Linked DNA regions of Heyndrickxia acidicola. The protein of the gene in region 1 interacts with the protein of each later gene in a pairwise test. Links are inferred from orthologs where the notes say so. Each region holds a gene or a part of one and is shown on either strand. Other genes may lie near its edges. The genes, in order: def and asd.

Region 1 (9,189 bases):
CCATGTGAACGTATCAGTTGAATCGTTCTATGCAAATGCGTACATGCTTCAGCATGAACAGATAAATAGTCTGCACCGGCTTTTGCAAATACTTCAATATGCGGATCCGGATTTTCCACCATTAGATGGACATCAAGCGGAAGATCTGTCACCGGGCGAATTGCTTCCACAACAAGGGAACCAATTGTAATATTAGGAACAAAATGGCCATCCATCACATCTACATGGATATAATCCGCTCCGCCTTTTTCTACGTCTTTAATTTCTTCTGCCAGTTTTGCAAAATCGGCTGAAAGAATAGAAGGTGCAATTTTCACCATTTTTAATACCTCGGCTTTCTGTCTTTAATTTCTTGAAGGAATTGTAAATAATGTTCATATCGATAATCTGGAATCTCTCCGCCTTCAACTGCTGCCTTCACAGCACACTTGGGTTCGTTTAAATGGAGGCATCCGCGAAACTTGCATTCTGAGCTCCTTTTTACCATCTCTGGGAAACAGTCTCCCAGTTGATCAGCTTCTAGAGAATCGAGTTCAAGTGCGCTGAAACCAGGTGTGTCCGCAACCAGGCCATCCGCAACCTCAATTAACTCTACATGCCTAGTGGTATGCTTTCCTCTTCCTAAATGAGAGGAAATCATGCTTGTCTTCAACTGAAGATTTGTATTTAACGCATTCAGCATTGACGATTTCCCAACACCGGATTGCCCTGCCACCACGCTTGTCATACCTTTTAGCAAAGGCAGGATATCCTTCATTCCTGCATCTGTTTTTGCTGATGTCCGAACCACCTGGTATCCTATTATCTCATAATCCCTTGCTTTTTTCTCTAAATCTGCTTTTTCTTCTTCGGTTAGGAGATCCAATTTGGAAATGCATATAATCGGCTCAATATTATTAGATTCTACTATGACTAAAAAACGGTCAAGCAAAGAGGTGCTGAAATCAGGTTCTTTTGCAGAAAAAACGAGAATGGCCTGATCTACATTGGCTATCGGAGGACGTACGAGTTCATTCGTTCTCTCCTTTATTTCCATCAAATAACCCTCACGATCGTTATCAGCCTGGTAAACAACGTAATCTCCGACCAAGGGGGTAATTTTATTTTTTCTAAAAACACCTCTGCCTCTGCATTGTATAACTTTTTCGTTATCCAAAACGTAGTAAAATCCGCTCAGTGCTTTAATTATTTTTCCTTCCGGCATTGGTTCACTCCTCTAAAATTTTTAGCTGTCAGGATAATTTACCGTTTCTCCGGCAATAACCGTGTTATCCCTCATCACCTTATAATACGCTTTTTTTCCTTGTTCTACTGTAAGCTGCAATTTTTTAGTCGTCGTGCTGGTGATTTGAAACGTCTCATACGGTTCAGAAATATCATTGTTCATATCTTCTATAAAAATTTGGACTTCCTGAGGCTCCCCCTGTTTAGTAGGCTCATAAGGAATGGTAATTTCCTTATCAACTGTTTTAGGCGGCAGTTCCTTAGGACCTTTAGACATCACTACTTGAACAGTATCTCCCTTTTCAAGCTGAGTACCTGCTTTTGGATCCTGAGAAATCACATGGCCCTCTTTTACTGTATCGGAATTTTCCTCCGCAGTCATATTAATTAACAGACCTGTTGACTGTGAATAATCACTTAAATCTTTAGCCGTATAGTCGCTTAAATCAGCCACAGGAATTTTTTCAGGCCCCTTGCTGACGGTAAAAGTCAAATCAGTATCTCCAGGAACTACCTCTTGACCTGCAGCTGGTGTTTGGGAGATGATGGTTCCTGCCGGTGCATCATCTGTTGTTTCATTTTCATTAATACTTTTAAAATTCAAGGGTTTCAGGAGATTGACAATATCATCATACGACCTCCCGGTATAATCCGACAGCTCCGTTTTTTCTTTACCAGTACTGACATACAGATCAACGGAAGTACCATCACTAACCGACGAACCTGATGCGGGGTCGGTTTTTATAACGTGTCCGTTATCAACGCTATTATTAGGTGCATTAATCGTATCACCGACCTTAAGACCTGAGGAAACAATAGATGTCATAGCATCTTTTAAACTATCGTTTGCAACATCAGGAACGGCAACTGACTTTGGACTCATCATTTTTGGAACCAGAACTGCTCCCAAAACACCCGCGATAAGAAACAGCAAAAGGATGATAAGTAAAACCCAGGGCCATTTCCGCCGTTTTTTCTTTTTATCCTTCCCATTCTGATCATGGGGGAAGTTCTTATTTGACTCGTTCATTTCAGCCTTTGAATGTACGAGTGTTGCATCCTTATCCGAGCCTTCAAGTGAGCCAGTTATAATAGGGACTGCTTTTGTCACCTCATCATCAGCAGGGATCTCAAACTTGTTTTCATTAATGCGTTCCGGATCAAGGGCAGTATGTATGTCTTCTGCCATTTCTTCAACTGAATCATACCTCATGAAAGGATCTTTGGCAGTTGATTTTAAAATTATGTTCTCCACACTTTGAGGAATGCTTGAATTCCATCTTTTTGGAGAAGGAGTTTCTGTTTGCAAATGTTTTAGAGCGATTGCAACTGCAGATTCGCCAGAAAAAGGGAGTCTGCCTGTCAATAATTCGAACATAACGATTCCGAGTGAGTAAATATCCGATTTTCTTGTAGCCATACCTCCACGCGCCTGTTCAGGAGATAAATAATGGACTGAACCAAGAACAGAATTGGTTTGGGTAATTGAAGTAGAAGTTAGTGCCATCGCTATCCCAAAATCAGTGATTTTTACATTGCCGCTGTGGTCCAGCAAAATGTTATGCGGCTTTATATCCCGATGGATAATGTGATTATGGTGGGCATGTGAAATAGCTGAAGCAAGCTGTCCCATAATATCCAAGGATTTTTCAACTGAAATAGGGTAATGCTGTTGTATGTATTGCTTTAAAGTCATCCCTTCTACGTATTCCATTACAATGTAGTATATGTCATCTTCTTCTCCAACATCGTATACACTTACGATATTAGGATGAACCAGGCTTGTAGCAGATTGGGCTTCTCTTTGAAAACGATGAATAAATTCCGGTTCATTTGCAAAATCTAAGCGCAGAATCTTTACCGCAACATCCCTGTCCAAAATCATGTCTCTGGCAAGGTAAACCTTTGCCATTCCGCCGCCGCCAATCATTCTAAGAATCTTATAGCGGTCATTTACACGTCTGCCAATCAGCATTCATTACACCCGCTTTCATTATTCGGAGCAAATTGAATGATGATAAGCGTTATATTATCTTCCCCGCCATTTTGGTTGGCCATTGTAATCAATTTATCGGCCTTTTCCGAAAGGGGCATTTCCTCTAACAGGATTTTCTGCATGGATTGCTCTGATACCTTATTAGAAAGCCCATCTGAACAAAGCAAAAGATAATCTCCTTCTTCATGGATAATCGTAAGGAAATCAGCTCGAATGCTGTCTTCTGTTCCAAGCGCTTTTAAAATAAGATTTTTTCTGGGATGATGCTCGGCATCTTCTTTTGTGATCTGTCCCGTTTTAACTAGTTCGTTCACTAAAGTATGATCATCTGTGAGCTGTTTAAATCCATTTTCATTTAGAATATAACAACGGCTGTCACCTATATTGGCAATGGTCGTGAAATGATCGGTACAAACTGCCGCAACAACCGTTGTTCCCATCCCTTCACACTCTTTATGATTTTGTGCATGCAGGTAAACAGCCTGATTAATTTCAGAGATTTTATCTTTCAGCCAATTTTCAGCTTGTTCAGGACTCTGCATTTCCTCTGTGTTTTCAAAGCGATCTTTAAATAATTTCACTGTCATCTCACTTGCAACATCGCCAGCATTGTGACCGCCCATGCCATCTGCTACAATGGCAAGCCGGTCACCCTTTTTACTGGTGAAAATTCCGCCGCTGTCCTCATTATGCTGACGAACTTTTCCGATGTCTGTTTTAAAAACAGACTCCATAGACGTCACCTCGTTTCTTCTTTGCGTTCCTTCGCACGGAGCTGTCCGCAGGCAGCATCAATATCGGATCCCTGCTCCCGTCTGATCGTAACGTTTACGCCCCGTTCTTTGAGGGTTTTTTCAAATTTGAAGATTTGGCTCTTAGGTGTACGTACATAGTCGCGCTCCGGTACATAATTTACCGGAATTAAATTCACATGGCATTTCAAGTCTTTTATTAACCTTGCAAGCTCTTCAGCATGCTCTACCTGGTCGTTTACATTTCCAAACAAACCATATTCAAAAGTAACGCGTCTGCCTGTTTTTTCATTATAATATTTTACTGCTTCAATTAAATCAGGCAGTTTGTATGCCCTGTTAATCGGCATTAATTTTGAGCGAAGCTCTGAATTGGGTGCATGAAGAGATATCGCAAAGTTAATTTGAATATCTTCATCTGCAAATGTATAAATTTTTGGTACAATTCCACTAGTTGATACTGTAATATGGCGCGCTCCAATATTTAATGCATCCTTGCTGTTTACAATGCGCAAAAATTTCATAAGCTGGTCATAGTTGTCGAAAGGCTCGCCAATTCCCATTACAACAATAGAGCTCACACGTTCATTTAATTCATCCAGTGCCTGCTGTACCTTTACAACCTGTGCAACAATTTCTCCAGCCTGCAGATGCCTTTTAAGCCCGCCTAAGGTAGAAGCACAGAAAGTACAGCCAATTCTGCAGCCTACTTGTGTAGTTACACATATAGAATTACCATATTCATGCCTCATTAAAACTGTTTCAATAGAATAACCGTCATGAAGCTCAAACAAAAACTTCATCGTTCCGTCGGCTGATGTTTGCTGGATAATGGTATTTAACGTCGTAATAGTAAAACTATTATTTAATTTATCTCGCAGCTGCTTGGATAAATTGCTCATGTCATCAAAGCTTGTTGCTCTTTTTTGATAAAGCCAATCATAAATTTGAGCGGCTCTAAAGCTTTTTTCCCCATTCTCGGTCAGCCATTGCTTCAGCTCATCCAGACTCAAAGAATAGATAGAGGAAATAGCCGGTTGTTCATTTACTTTCTTTCTTTTTGTTACTTTTGTTTCTTCCATTGTTAATTACCCTTCTTTCTAAAGCATGCTATGAAAAATCCGTCTCCTCCAAAATCCTGAGGGAAGATTTGAAGCATGTTTTGTTTGACAAATGGTTTGATTGGTTCAGGAACATTTAATGAATAAAGCTCAAAGTCCTCGTGTTTATCAAGAAATGCCTCTACAGTACTTTCATTTTCCAGTTTATCAACTGTACAGGTACTGTAAACCATCAAGCCGTTTTCTTTCAGCAGTTTTGCTGCCTGGTGCAGGATTTCCTGCTGAATCTTTTGAAGCTGTTCCATATCCTCTAAGCTTTTCCGATATTTTATATCAGGCTTTCTTCTCAATACTCCAAGGCCTGAGCATGGTGCGTCTACTAAAACGCGGTCAAAGGAGTTTTCTTTAAAGCACTCCCCTGCCTTCCGGCTGTCTAAAGCCATTGCATTTATGTTATCCAACCCTAAACGGGATGCATTTTCCTGTATGAGTTTAACTTTATGTTCATGTAAATCAAGAGCTGTCACATCGCCAGTTTTATTCAGCTTTTCAGCAATATGAGCCGTTTTTCCGCCAGGGGCAGCACAGCAATCAAGTATATGCTGTCCCGGTAAAATATTTAAAGCATAAGCAACCATCATGGAGCTTTCATCCTGAATTGTGATTAACCCATTTTTAAATGCTTGTGAATGGGCAAGATTGCCTTTAAGAGATTGAATTGCTTCCGGAATGAAAACACTCCCTTGAACCTGGTAACCTTCCTCCGTAAGCAGCTCAAGAGCTTCTTCACGTGTTGTCCTGGTTAAATTGACCCTTGCAGTTTGCAAAGGCGCAAGGAGATTGGCTTCACACATTTTCTTCGTCTTTTCGAAACCAAACTGCGATGTCCATCTTTTTACCATCCATAATGGATGGCTTGTCTCAATCGAAAGTCTTTCAACTGGATCCTTGATTAAATCAAGAGAACGTACCCCTTCTCTTTGGACAGCCCTTAAAACGCCATTTACCATTCCGGAAATTCCCCTATGCCCGCGTTTTTTAGCTATTTCTACTGCTTCAAATAAAACGGCACGATCAGGAATTTTATCTAAGTATATCATCTGGTAAAGAGATAGGCGTAATAAATTTTGTACCCAGCTTTCCACTTTCTTTTTCAAAAATGGCTTTAAAAAATAATCAAGGGTATATTTTCTTTGCAAAGTTCCATAGGTAATTTCTGTCAGCAAGCCTTTATCAGGGCTTGACAGACGGGAGGTTTCAATTACATGATTTAAAAGCAGATTACTGTATGACTGATTTTTTTCAACAGCCTGTATTACCTCAAGAGCCGCTTCTCTTACATTCATTATTTTATTGGCCATCCATATCACCCAGCTTAGTACCGGCTGTCAGTCCGGCACCTGTACCATTTAAGAATTGTTCTGCAGTCATTCTTTTTTTTCCGGCCGGCTGGAGGTCCGTAATTTTTATGCCGGTTCCATTTCCTGTTGACACGATAAACCCATCCTTCATGATCTGGGTTACCACACCAGGTTCCTTCTGGCTGGACAGGGCATACTTTTCTCCCCACCAAACTTTCAGCGTACTACCACCTAACGTTGTATAGGCTACAGGCCATGGGTGTAGTCCACGGATATGATTATAGATTTCCTCTCCGGATTTCGTCCAATCAATTTTCTCCTGTTCTCTTTTTATATTAGAAGCAAACGTTGCTTTTTCTTCATCCTGTGGAATCGACTGATTTTTTCTACTAATGATGTCAGGCAATGTTCTGGATAAAAGCTCTGCACCGGCGATGCTTAATTTTTCAAAGAGAATCCCGACATGGTCCTCTTCTTCAATTGGAACCTCCACCTGACTGATTATATTACCTGCATCTAATTTTTCCACCATGTACATAATGGTAATTCCCGTTTTTTCTTTACCCTGCATGATCGCATAATGGACCGGCGCCCCACCTCTAAGCTCTGGGAGCAGGGATGCATGCACGTTGATACAGCCAAGAGCAGGTGCGTCCAATAATTCTTTTGGAAGAATTTGGCCGTATGCCGCCGTTACAATCAAATCTGCTCCAAGTGCAATAATTTCCTTGAGTTCCTCGGATTTCCTTAATTTTTCCGGCTGATAAACAGGTATCCCTCTTTTTACAGCTTCTTCTTTTACAGGAGGAGGAGTCATGATTCTCTTGCGGCCCACAGGACGATCTGGCTGTGTGACAGCCGCAATGACTTCATATCCATCTTCTATTAGTTTCTGTAATACTGGAACGGAGAAATCAGGTGTCCCCATAAAAACAATCTTTGTCATTCGCTGTCAAACCCTTCTATATCTTCTTCCTTAATATATTTCAGTACAAGAGAAGTAAATAAAATACCATGTAAATGATCGATTTCATGCTGAATAGCTCTGGCCAGATAGTCTTCCGCTTCTACTATAAAAGTCCTGCCTTTCACATCCTGGGCTTGTACCTTCACATAATAAGGACGGGAAACGGTTCCGTATAAACCTGGAAAGCTAAGGCATCCTTCTACATCGGTTTGTTCTCCGGAGGTTTTCAATATGACAGGATTGATAAGATCCAGCCTGCCAATATCCTCTCCTATATCAACTACAGCAATTTGCTGGCCAACACCAATTTGAGGTGCCGCAAGTCCAACTCCATCTGCAGCAAGCATGGTTTCATACATATCATTTACTAATGTTTTAAGCTTTTTATCAAATTGCGTAACCGGCTTGCATTCTTTCTCAAGAATACTGTCCGGATATTTTACAATGGGCAGTATAGCCACTTAAATTCCCTCTTTTCACTCAAATAGGTTTTCTTTCATTACATCATCATATAAGGATTGACATCAACCGAAATGGTTAATCCTTCAGAATTCTTGTTTTGCTGAAAATGCTCCAGCACAGCCTTTAAAGCAGAGGGTAATTCTGGTTCCCGTTTGTATTTTATCAGACATTGATATCGATATCTATTCTTGATCCGCGAGATTGGTGAAGCAACTGGCCCTAAAATGACTGCCTGGCTGCTCAAACGCTTTTGGATGAATTTCGTGATTTTATCTGTGACACCAAGGGTTTTGGTTAGATCTTCATGTGAAACAGTAACCAATGCCATGAAATAAAAAGGAGGATAGGATCCAAGCTTCCTCATTTGCATTTCTCTATGATAAAAAGAGTCATAATCATGCAATCCTGCAAGCTCTATACTGTAGTGCTCAGGAGAATAGGTTTGAATGATTACTTCTCCCTCTTTATCATGCCTTCCTGCTCTCCCGCTTACCTGGGTAAGCAGTTGAAACGTCTTCTCTGAAGATCGGAAATCAGGAAGATGAAGCATCGTATCTGCACTGAGAACACCTACTAAGGTGATGTTAGGAAAATCCAAGCCTTTTGCTATCATTTGAGTACCGAGCAAAATATCGGCTTTTCCTTCTTCAAACTGGGTTAATAGTTTTTCATGGGCACCTTTTCGGCTTGTTGTGTCGACATCCATCCGGATAACTCGAGCCTGCGGCAATAGTTTTCCCAGCTCCTCTTCGACTTTTTGCGTGCCTGTTCCAAAGTATCGGATGTGATCACTGTTACATTCAGGACATGTGTTTGGAACGTAGCATTCGTACCCGCAATAATGGCATTTCATTTGGTTGGAGTGGCGATGGTATGTCAGCGAAATATCGCAATCAGGGCATTGAAGCACATATCCGCAATCCCTGCACATAACAAAGGAAGAATGTCCTCTTTTATTAAGAAAAAGCACAGTTTGTTCCTTTTTTTCTAATCGGTCCTGAAGTTTGTCAAATAAATCTGTTGAAAACATTGACCGGTTTCCGCTTCGAAGTTCCTCCCGCATGTCAATGATGGATACCTTGGGGAGGGACTGGTTATTCATTCTTTTCGGTAGGGTTAAAAGTGTATATATTCCTTTTTGGGCTCTGGCAAAGGTTTCGAGAGAAGGAGTAGCACTACCCAGTATAACCGGGCATTGGTGGGTAATGCTTCTGTGAATCGCGACATCCCTGGCATGGTACCGCGGGTTTTCCTCTTGTTTATAGCTGTTTTCATGCTCTTCATCTATAATAATAATTCCTATATTCTCCAAAGGGGCAAATATAGCCGATCTGGCCCCGACCACCACTCTTGCTTCTTTTCTTTC
Region 2 (10,891 bases), 110 kb from region 1 along the record:
AGACTTGTTTTTTAACACTAATAGTAGTATTCTAATACAGTATGATGAACCTTTGCTTGGCAAGTCGAGTCACCGACGCTTGCTCGGTAATAGGGGATTAAAATAGATTTTGGAGGTGAAACGGATGGCGATTTCTCAAGAGCGTAAAAACGAAATCATCAACCAATATAAAGTTCATGAAACTGATACTGGTTCTGCAGAGGTACAAATTGCTGTACTTACTGAAGATATCAACAACCTGAATGATCACTTACGCGTTCATAAGAAAGATCATCACTCACGTCGTGGTCTTTTGAAAATGGTAGGTAAACGTCGTAACCTATTAACTTACCTGCGTAACAAAGATGTTCAACGTTATCGTGAATTGATTAACAAACTTGGCCTACGTCGTTAATTTGAAGTAGCTATAAAAGAAAAAGCGGGATTTTTTCCCGCTTTTTTGTTAGCATAAAAAGAGTATTCGTAAAATCTATTTTCATGCATGATGTGATTCAGCTTACTGTGTGTAATCAAATGTCGAAAAACCATACATAATAAGATTTCAAGCAGTGCTTCAGCTGGAATTAAGTGCTCTTATTCAACCATTTCCCGCCTCTTTCGTTTTAAAAAAGAATTAGCTGGAGATGAATTGAGAATGGGGAAATTGGAAAAAATAAAAAGTATTTACAGTGTTTTTTAGGAAGTAATGATAAAAGCCTTTTTCTCAATGTAAAAAGTTTTTATATTTTAATGTATATGACAAACACTTTTATCTATGAAAAAATAAAGTAAGTGTTTTCGAAAGGAGTTTAAACATGCCACAAGGAGAGAAACATACTTTTTCCATGGATTGGGCTGGCCGGGATTTAACAGTTGAAATCGGTCAATTAGCTAAGCAGGCAAATGGTGCTGTTATTGTCCGCTACGGCGATACTGCGGTTTTAAGCACAGCAACAGCTTCAAAAGAACCAAAAACTGTAGACTTTTTCCCTCTTACAGTAAATTACGAGGAAAGATTATATGCGGTAGGTAAAATTCCGGGAGGATTCATTAAAAGAGAAGGCCGTCCTAGTGAAAAAGCCATTCTGGCAAGCCGTTTAATCGACCGTCCAATCCGCCCGCTTTTTGCAGACGGATTCCGTAACGAAGTACAAGTTGTCAGTATGGTAATGAGTGTAGACCAAAACTGTCCTTCTGACATGGCGGCAATGTTTGGTTCATCCTTAGCTCTATCTGTTTCCGATATTCCATTTCAAGGCCCAATTGCAGGTGTAATCGTCGGCCGGATAAACGATGAGTTCGTCATTAATCCTACGGTTGAACAATTGGAAAAAAGTGATATGCATTTAACCGTTGCCGGAACGAAAGATGCTATCAACATGGTTGAAGCGGGTGCAAACGAAGTGCCGGAAGAAGTAATGCTGGAAGCTATTATGTTCGGACACGATGAAATTAAAAAGCTGATTGCTTTCCAGGAAGAAATTGCTGCTCAAATCGGAAAAGAAAAAATGGCTTTCAGCCTGTATGAGCTTGATCCCGTACTGGAAAAAGAAGTTCGTGCTATGTGCGAGACCGAGCTGAACCAGGCAATTCAGGTTCAAGAGAAACATGCTCGAGAAGAGGCAATTCAGGAAGTAAAAGCAAAGGTTGTTTCTGAATTTGAAGAACACGAAGGCATAGATGAGGAACAATTAAAACAAGTTAAGGCGATCTTAGGGAAGCTGGTTAAAGCTGAAGTGCGCCGCTTGATTACAGAAGAAAAAGTTCGTCCTGATGGCCGCAGTATAGATGAAATTCGTCCGCTTTCTTCTGAAGTGGGAATACTGCCAAGAACACATGGATCTGGACTTTTCACACGCGGACAAACGCAAGCATTAAGCGTGTGTACATTAGGTGCCCTTGGAGATGTTCAAATTCTTGACGGATTGGGTGTTGAGGAATCCAAGCGGTTTATGCACCATTATAATTTCCCTTCTTTCAGCGTAGGGGAAACGGGACCAATGAGGGGTCCTGGACGACGTGAAATCGGACACGGAGCACTTGGTGAGAGAGCCCTTGAACCAATTATTCCGAATGAAAAAGACTTTCCATACACGATCCGCCTAGTATCAGAAGTACTTGAATCGAATGGTTCAACATCACAGGCAAGTATTTGCGGAAGCACGCTCGCATTAATGGATGCCGGTGTACCAATCAAGGCACCTGTAGCAGGCATTGCAATGGGCCTTGTGAAATCAGGAGAGCATTATAGCATTTTAACAGATATCCAGGGGATGGAAGACCATCTTGGGGATATGGATTTTAAAGTGGCAGGAACGGAAAAGGGAGTAACAGCCCTTCAAATGGACATTAAAATAGAAGGACTATCCCGTCAAATTCTTGAGGAAGCTCTACAGCAGGCTAAACGCGGCCGTATGGAAATTCTAAAATCTATGATGGCAACGATCAGTCAGCCGAGAAACCAGCTGTCTGCATACGCTCCGAAAATCTTAACGATGACAATTAACCCTGATAAAATCAGAGATGTTATTGGACCAAGCGGAAAGCAAATCAATAAAATTATTGAGGATACAGGCGTTAAGATTGACATTGAACAGGATGGCACCATTTTCATTTCGTCAACCGATGAAGACATGAACAAAAAAGCTAGAAAAATCATTGAAGATATTGTACGTGAAGTTGAAATTGGCCAAATTTACTTAGGTAAAGTAAAACGAATTGAGAAATTTGGCGCTTTTGTTGAAATCTTCAATGGTAAAGATGGACTTGTTCATATTTCTGAACTGGCTGAAGAGCGGGTTCGAAAAGTGGAGGATGTCTTGAAAATTGGTGATGAGGTCTTAGTAAAGGTTATTGAAATTGATAACCAGGGCAGAGTCAACCTTTCAAGAAAAGCAGTTCTTAAAGAACAAAGTGAAAAAGAAAAGCAGGAATAAGTCAGGCTATGACCTGGCTTTTTTAATGTATAAGAAAGAATAAAATTTTTTATTAGGCTCTTTTCGTAAACTTTGTTTCTATTGGGCACAGTAATATCATTATTAATATGTGTTCAGTATTAAAACTTGTGAAGAGCTTACGAAAAGATGCTACGAATACAGACAACAAACGGAATGATCTCTTGTACATAATGTAAAAATCGATGTGAAAGCAGCCTTTATTAAATAGTTCTACCTTGTCCCCATTCTTCATATTTTTAAGAAGAAGGAGGGAACATAAGGTGAAAAATACAAAAAACTTGATTGCTTTTGCTCTGATTGCTATTCTTACAATTGTAATGGTTCAAAATCCCATTATTAATAATTATATTTCATTACTGAAGGGACAGGCTGTTAATACAGCAGCTGTACATACTGAGCTTTACGAGAAAATTGAGGAAGAAGCTCCTCATTATAACATCCCTCCGAAAGATGCTGTAATAGATCCTGTTTGGAGAGCAACACCTGGATATAATGGTATTCAAGTGGATGTAAATGCATCTTATAAAAAAATGAAGAAAAGCAATCGATTTGACCCTCACAAACTGGTCTTTAAGCAGATCCCTCCAAAAATACACTTGGATGATCTGGATGCCTCTCCTATTTACAGAGGGTACCCTGAAAAGCCGATGGTCAGCTTCTTAATTAATGTTGCTTGGGGAAATGAATATCTGCCAAAAATATTATCTACATTGAAAAAGTATAATGTTCATGCTACCTTCTTCCTGGAAGGCCGCTGGGTAAAAGAAAATCCAGAGCTTGCCAAAATGATTGTGGATGGCGGTAATGAAGTAGGGAACCATTCCTATACCCATCCAGATATGAAAACGCTGGCTTCCGAACAGGTGCGTGAACAGTTAATCAAAACCAATCAGGTGATTGAAGCAACTACAGGGAAGAAAGTGAAATGGTTTGCTCCTCCAAGCGGAAGCTACAGAGATGAGGTTGTTAAAATAGCTGATTCTCTGGATATGAGCACCATTATGTGGACTGTTGATACAATCGATTGGCAAAAGCCTTCTGCAGATGTTCTTGTTCAAAGGGTTCTAAAGAAGGTAGGCCCTGGATCTATGATTTTAATGCATCCTACAAAATCGACCGCAGACGGTCTGGAAACATTGATTAAAGACATTAAAAAGCGCAATCTGCGTATTGGGACGGTATCAAGACTTTTGGATGAAGAGCGGATTGTAAAAATGGATGGAGGACCTTCCAGTAGTCTGCAAAATGGGGAATAAATAAGGTCTTGCTTAGCTTTGGGTCATAAAGTCAGAGAGGGCAAGCCGGTTATAAGAAATGGAATGGTTGGGATATTTGCCATGGATAATGGGTAAACCAACCATATCCAGCAATGTTTGCATCTAAGCGATGGCACTAAACAAGGAGGAAACGACTATGATAAAAAAATATACTTGCCAAAACGGACTTAGAATCGTACTAGAAGAAATTCCTACTGTTCGCTCGGTAGCCATCGGTATTTGGGTAGGAACCGGTTCAAGGGATGAAGGACTAAAGAATAATGGTATATCCCATTTTTTAGAGCATATGTTCTTTAAGGGCACAAAAACAAGAAGTGCCAGGGACATTGCAGAAGCATTTGATTCCATTGGGGGGCAGGTAAATGCATTTACTTCCAAGGAATATACTTGTTATTATGCAAAAGTTCTAGACAACCATTCTCAATTTGCTCTTGAAATTCTGGCAGATATGTTTTTCCATTCAGAGTTTGTTGAAGAAGAGCTTAAAAAAGAAAAAAATGTAGTATTTGAAGAAATTAAAATGTATGAGGATACTCCGGATGATATTGTCCATGACTTATTAGGAAAAGCCATTTATGAAGACCATTCTCTTGGGTATCCAATCCTGGGTACAGAAGAAACATTGGAAACCTTCAACAGTGAAACGCTGCATAAATACATGCATGACATGTACACGCCTGATCGTGTGGTCATTTCAGTTGCAGGAAATGTTTCCGAATCCTTTATTAAACTAATTGAAGCTTTATTTGGGAGCTATCAAGGCGGAAAAGAATCTGTTGATACATCACAGCCGATCTTTCATGCCAACCAAATTGTCAAGAAAAAGGATACAGAACAGGCACATTTATGCCTTGGATTTGAAGGCCTTGCGATAGGGCATAAAGAAATCTACGATCTGATTGTTCTTAACAATATTCTTGGCGGCAGCATGTCTTCGAGGCTTTTCCAGGAGGTCCGTGAACAAAGGGGACTTGCCTATTCTGTATTTTCTTATCATTCCTCTTATAAAGACACAGGCATGGTGACTATCTATGGGGGTACCGGTGCAAAACAGTTAAATCAGCTATTTGAAACTATTCAAATGACGCTGGATGAATTTAAAAGAGAGGGAGTTACAGATAGAGAGGTCCATAATTGTAAAGAACAATTAAAAGGAAATCTTATGCTGAGTCTTGAAAGCACAAATAGCCGAATGAGCCGCAATGGGAAAAATGAGCTTTTATTAGGCAAACATCGTTCACTGGATGAAGTGGTGGAAGAGATTGACCGGGTAACAGTTAATAATATAAATCAACTGGCAAATAAAATTTTCACTGATAAATATTCCATCTCGCTGGTCAGCCCGGACGGCAAACTTCCAAAAGCTTAATGAGACTTCTTTGAAAAATTTCATTCTAAAATATTCATACGAGCTATACATTGATAGTAGAGCTGTCTTATTGCAGCAGGTGAATATTTTTTTGCAGGCAGCTTGAAGGAGAGTCCGCTGAATCTGGTCTTGGGATTCACGTATGAAGGGGCTTTTCGGAAAAGCTGCTTTTTGAATGGCATTTTCAAAAATTAGGAGGGGTATCATGCGCTTAAGCGAGCTGAGCGGTAAAGAAATAGTTGATTTTAAAAAGGCGGAAAAATTAGGAGTCCTGGGACAGACAGATCTTGAAATTAATGAAAGCACAGGTCACATCCATACACTTATTATTCCAAGTGGTAAATGGATGCGTAAACAAAGCTCCGAGATAAGAGTCCCATGGAAACAAATAAGAACAATAGGTTCTGATATGATTATACTGGAAGTACCTGAAAATGAACTATTCAGATGAGGTTGGCTTATGCCAATCTTTTTTTTGTATTTTTTTAGACCTGGCTTTGTTAAATGACGCTGTTTTTTTAGTTCATACAGTCTTCCCGACCGCCCTCGTAAAACAAAATACCTGCAGCAGAAATCGACCAGCAGGAAAATTAGAGCGCTCCACCGTATCTCTGTTAGATCCTGGAATAGAAACGAGTCCAATGTTGATTGAAGCGAAAGGCACGAGACTCCTGCGGGAAAAGCTGGCCAAAGGGAGACCCCACAGGAGCTTGCGATGAGGAGGCTCCCGGCCGCCCGCGGAAAGCGAGTGCCTGCAGCGGAAATCAACCAGCAGGATGATCAGGGCCTCTGTTAGAGCACGGAGAAACGAATCCTAAGGTGAATGAAGAGGAAGACACGAGGCTCACGCCCGCGGAAAGCGAGTGTCTCAAGTGCAAATCAACCAGCAGGAAGAAAGATGCTGAATCCAAGATCATCTGATATCATTGGACCTTTTGGGACATCCTCTACCTTTACTATAAAATGAGCTAAAATTGAACAGGAATCACATTAAAATTTAACACAGTCTTGGAACTTAAATAGTAATTCATCAAGTTTCTATAGATAGCCGTAAACAAAATTCACCGTTTAGCCGACTGCGCATAAGATGATGAGGTAAATACCCAATCAACATTGAAGAAGGTGGCCGTATTGATGTTGACAGGATTGCAGATTGCGGTGATCGGCGGGGATGCACGCCAGCTGGAAGTAATCCGTAAATTAGCAGAACTTGATTCAAAGCTTTCATTAATAGGATTTGAACAATTAGATCTTGTGTTTTCAGGTGTCAATAAAGAAAAGTTTAATGAAGTGGATTTTGCAGAAATTGATGCCATCATCCTACCAATAACCGGTACAAATTCAGAGGGCCAGGTTGAGTTGATCTTTTCCAATGAGGAGGTCATTTTATCGGAAGAAATATTATTAAAAACTCCTCCTTATTGCACGATTTTCACAGGAATCAGCAATTCATACTTAGACCAGCTTGCAAAGAGAACGAATCGGAGGCTAGTGAAATTATTTGAGCGTGATGATGTAGCCATATACAATTCTATACCAACTGTAGAAGGCACCATAATGATGGCTATTCAACATACTGAATTCACTATTCATAATTCACGGGTGGCTATACTGGGTCTTGGCAGGGTAGGCATGAGTGTAGCAAGAGCGTTCCACCATTTGGGAGCAAAAGTGAAAGTAGGTGCGAGGAGAACGGAACATCTCGCAAGGATAGCTGAAATGGGGCTCGATTCATTCCAATTGAGCGAGTTGGAAAATGAAGTCAGGGATATAGATATTTGTATAAATACTATCCCGCATTTGATAGTAAATGCCGCTGTTATTCAAAAAATGCCAACCCATACGCTCATTATAGACCTAGCATCAAAACCTGGCGGGACTGATTTTAGATATGCTGAGAAACGGGGAATTAAAGCTCTTTTGGCACCAAGCCTTCCTGGCATTGTGGCTCCTAAAACAGCAGGTCAGATATTGGGAAATGTGCTTGCTCAATTGCTGGAAGAAGATGTATTAAAGAGAAAGGAGAAAACGATATGAATGTAAAAGGAAAACGCATTGGATTTGGTTTGACAGGTTCACATTGCACATATGATGCCGTGTATCCAGAAATAAAAAAATTGGTTGATGCAGGTGCGGAAGTACGCCCAATCGTTACTTATACAGTCCAAAATACAGACACTCGTTTTGGAAATGGAGAGGACTGGGTAGAAAAAATTGAGGCAGCTACAGGGTTTAAGGTTATTAACACGATTGTGGACGCAGAGCCCCTCGGACCAAAGCTGCCCCTTGATTGCATGGTCATTGCTCCTATAACAGGGTATACCATGAGTAAATTGGCGAACGCTCTTACAGACTCTCCTGTCCTTATGGCAGCAAAAGCAACATTAAGAAATCTTAAGCCGGTTGTTCTTGGTATTTCTACTAATGATGCTTTGGGACTGAATGGCGTTAATTTAATGAGGCTAATGGCAACTAAAAATCTATATTTTGTTCCGTATGGCCAGGATGATCCTGTCAAAAAGCCTAATTCAATGGTAGCCCGTATGCCAATGCTGCTAGAAACAGTGGAAGCGGCCCTTGAAGGAAAACAGATCCAGCCGGTAATTGTTGAAAGATTTCGGGATGAGTAAGTAAATAATTTCCTGACACTCGCCAAAAAGGCGAGTTTTCTATTGTTTAGGATGATAAAGGAGTAAAGAGAAAATAGTATTGATTCTTTTTTTTATATGTTAAAATAGAAGAAGTTTTTATCATGCACATTTCGATTTTTTTCACGATGTGCCAATCTTTTTTGGTTTCACAGGCAATTATAGGAATCATTTTAGCCTTTGTCTTGCATGCAAGATCATAAAAGACAAAACATTAGCCTCAGAACCGTTAAGAAACAATTTAAAATAAAAAATACTTTATGAAATAAGAATGCAGTAGAAAAAATACATGAAGATGAATAATGTATAGGTAGGAAATATGGAAGGGGTATGCTTTTATGAAAGAAACAAGAGGGTTTCATGTAGCTGTTCTTGGTGCTACAGGAGCAGTTGGCCAGCAAATGATAAAAACTTTGGAACAACGTAATTTCCCTATTAAGAAGTTAACACTGCTTTCTTCTGCACGGTCTGCAGGAAAGGCTGTTAAATTTAAAGGTGAAAGCATACTAGTACAAGAAGCTAAACCTGAAAGCTTTGAGGGTGTAGATATTGCCCTTTTTAGTGCGGGGGGAAGTGTGTCCAAACAGATGGCACCTGAAGCAGTTAAGCGCGGTGCAATTGTTGTTGACAATACAAGTGCATTCCGTATGGATCCAGAAGTTCCTTTAGTGGTTCCTGAAGTAAATGAAGAGGATTTGAAAAATCACAATGGAGTTATTGCCAATCCGAATTGTTCAACGATTCAAATGGTGGTCGCTCTTGAGCCAATCCGAAAAGAATATGGCTTAAGCAAAGTGATTGTTTCGACCTATCAGGCAGTTTCAGGTGCAGGTTCAGCTGCTATTCAGGAATTAAAGGACCACACAAAGGCACTCCTTGCCGAAGAACCGTTTGAACCGAAAATACTGCCAGTAAAAAGTGATAAAAAACATTATCAGCTTGCTTTTAATGCAGTTCCGCAAATTGATGTGTTTACAGAGAATGGTTTTACCTACGAAGAAATGAAGATGATTAATGAAACCAAGAAGATAATGCATATGCCTAATCTTAAGGTGGCTGCTACTTGTGTAAGAATTCCTGTTGAGACAGGCCACTCTGAATCTGTATACTTTGAGGTGGAAAAGAATTCTGTAACTGTTTCGGATCTTCAAGGGATATTACTACAGGCAGATGGAGTGGTGCTTGAAGATGATCCTTCCAATCAGGTTTATCCAATGCCTGCCCATGCTGTTGGTAAAAATGATACATTTGTAGGCAGAATTCGCAAGGATCTAGATGAGGAAAATGGATTTCATATGTGGGTAGTTTCTGACAACCTATTAAAAGGGGCAGCCTGGAATTCAGTCCAAATTGCGGAAAGCCTTATTAAGCTGAACCTTGTATAATCATACTTTTTTAGCGCACGGCATTTAACTATTATATTTTCATGTCTGCATAAAGCGATTAGGCATTTAACTAATATATAGAGGTGTTAAAATGAAGTTAATTGTTCAGAAGTTTGGCGGGACCTCTGTAAGGGATGAGAGCAGCCGTCTTCTTGCTATCAATCATATTAAGGATGCATTAAAGGAAGGATACAAAGTAGTGGCAGTCGTTTCGGCAATGGGAAGAAAAGGAGAACCCTATGCGACGGATACATTATTATCTCTTGTAGGCAGTTCAAATACCCGTTTGAGCAGCAGGGAGCAGGACCTGCTGCTTTCCTGCGGCGAGGTGATTTCGAGTTTGGTGTTTTCCAATATGCTTTTAAATAAAGGGGTTAAGGCTGTATCATTAACAGGAGCGCAGGCAGGCTTCCGTACGAATGCCGAGCATACGAATGCAAAAATCATTGAAATGAAATGCGATCGCCTGAAAAAGGAACTAGAAGATCATGATGTTGTGGTCGTAGCTGGATTCCAGGGCGCTTCTAGGAACGGAGATGTAACAACGATTGGCCGGGGCGGCAGCGATACGTCTGCAGCGGCTTTGGGAGCTGCATTGAATGCAGAGTGGATCGATATCTTTACAGATGTGGACGGCATTATGACTGCAGATCCGAGGATAGCAGAAAATGCAAGAAAACTTCCCGTGGTCACTTATACGGAAGTATGTAATATGGCATATCAGGGAGCTAAAGTGATCCATCCACGGGCCGTAGAGATTGCTATGCAGGCGAAAGTCCCTATTCGCATCCGTTCAACCTATACAAACGATGTGGGTACCCTTGTTACATCCTTAAATAAACAAATGAAGGGAACCGATATCCGTGAAAGGATGGTAACAGGGATTGCCTACGTTCCAAACATTTCTCAGATTAAAGTATTTGCAAAAGACGGCCAATACAATTTACAGACTGAAGTCTTTAAGGCTATGGCCAGCGAATCCATTAGTGTAGATTTTATGAATATTTCTCCAACAGGTGTTGTCTATACGGTAGCTGCTGATGCTGTGGACCGGGCAGAAAAAATACTTGTTGATATGGGGTACGATCCGGTCATTGAGAGAGAGTGCGCCAAAGTATCTGTTGTTGGAGCCGGGATTGCTGGTGTACCTGGAGTAACATACAAAATTGTAAAGGCACTTTCTGAAGAAGGAATTCGCATCCTTCAGTCCGCTGACAGCCATACAACCATTTGGGTTCTTGTGAAGGAATCCGATCTAGTCAGCTCTGTAAATGCT

The links.
Region 2: the proteins of def (region 1) and asd interact in binary tests that used the Escherichia coli proteins (3 or more experiments, as listed by UniProt). The link is inferred for Heyndrickxia acidicola from one-to-one orthologs.

Annotation. Positions count from the first base shown.
Region 1 is NZ_KV440953.1:1,752,589-1,761,777, forward strand. What follows is about bases 6,080-9,022. They hold def (peptide deformylase), read right to left. Parts: upstream 7,823-9,022; coding sequence 7,337-7,822; downstream 6,080-7,336. Other genes in these bases: rsmB (16S rRNA (cytosine(967)-C(5))-methyltransferase RsmB), read right to left, coding at 6,080-6,394; fmt (methionyl-tRNA formyltransferase), read right to left, coding at 6,384-7,340; priA (primosomal protein N'), read right to left, coding at 7,861-9,022. Also shown: rpe (ribulose-phosphate 3-epimerase), read right to left, coding at 1-320; rsgA (ribosome small subunit-dependent GTPase A), read right to left, coding at 323-1,204; pknB (Stk1 family PASTA domain-containing Ser/Thr kinase), read right to left, coding at 1,226-3,199; A5N88_RS08255 (Stp1/IreP family PP2C-type Ser/Thr phosphatase), read right to left, coding at 3,193-3,954; dual-specificity RNA methyltransferase RlmN, read right to left, coding at 3,960-5,054; more of rsmB, read right to left, coding at 5,057-6,079; more of priA, read right to left, coding at 9,023-9,189. UniProt on the Escherichia coli protein: Removes the formyl group from the N-terminal Met of newly synthesized proteins. Requires at least a dipeptide for an efficient rate of reaction. N-terminal L-methionine is a prerequisite for activity but the enzyme has broad specificity at other positions.
Region 2 is NZ_KV440953.1:1,647,720-1,658,610, reverse strand. The notes cover bases 7,694-10,591. They hold asd (aspartate-semialdehyde dehydrogenase), read left to right. Parts: upstream 7,694-8,568; coding sequence 8,569-9,615; downstream 9,616-10,591. Other genes in these bases: dapG (aspartate kinase), read left to right, coding at 9,707-10,591; A5N88_RS07740 (dipicolinate synthase subunit B), read left to right, coding at 7,694-8,212. Outside these bases: ribF (bifunctional riboflavin kinase/FAD synthetase), read left to right, coding at 1-2; rpsO (30S ribosomal protein S15), read left to right, coding at 125-394; pnp (polyribonucleotide nucleotidyltransferase), read left to right, coding at 795-2,915; A5N88_RS07765 (polysaccharide deacetylase family protein), read left to right, coding at 3,197-4,192; A5N88_RS07760 (M16 family metallopeptidase), read left to right, coding at 4,350-5,582; A5N88_RS07755 (YlmC/YmxH family sporulation protein), read left to right, coding at 5,788-6,033; dpaA (dipicolinic acid synthetase subunit A), read left to right, coding at 6,717-7,619; more of A5N88_RS07740, read left to right, coding at 7,616-7,693; more of dapG, read left to right, coding at 10,592-10,891.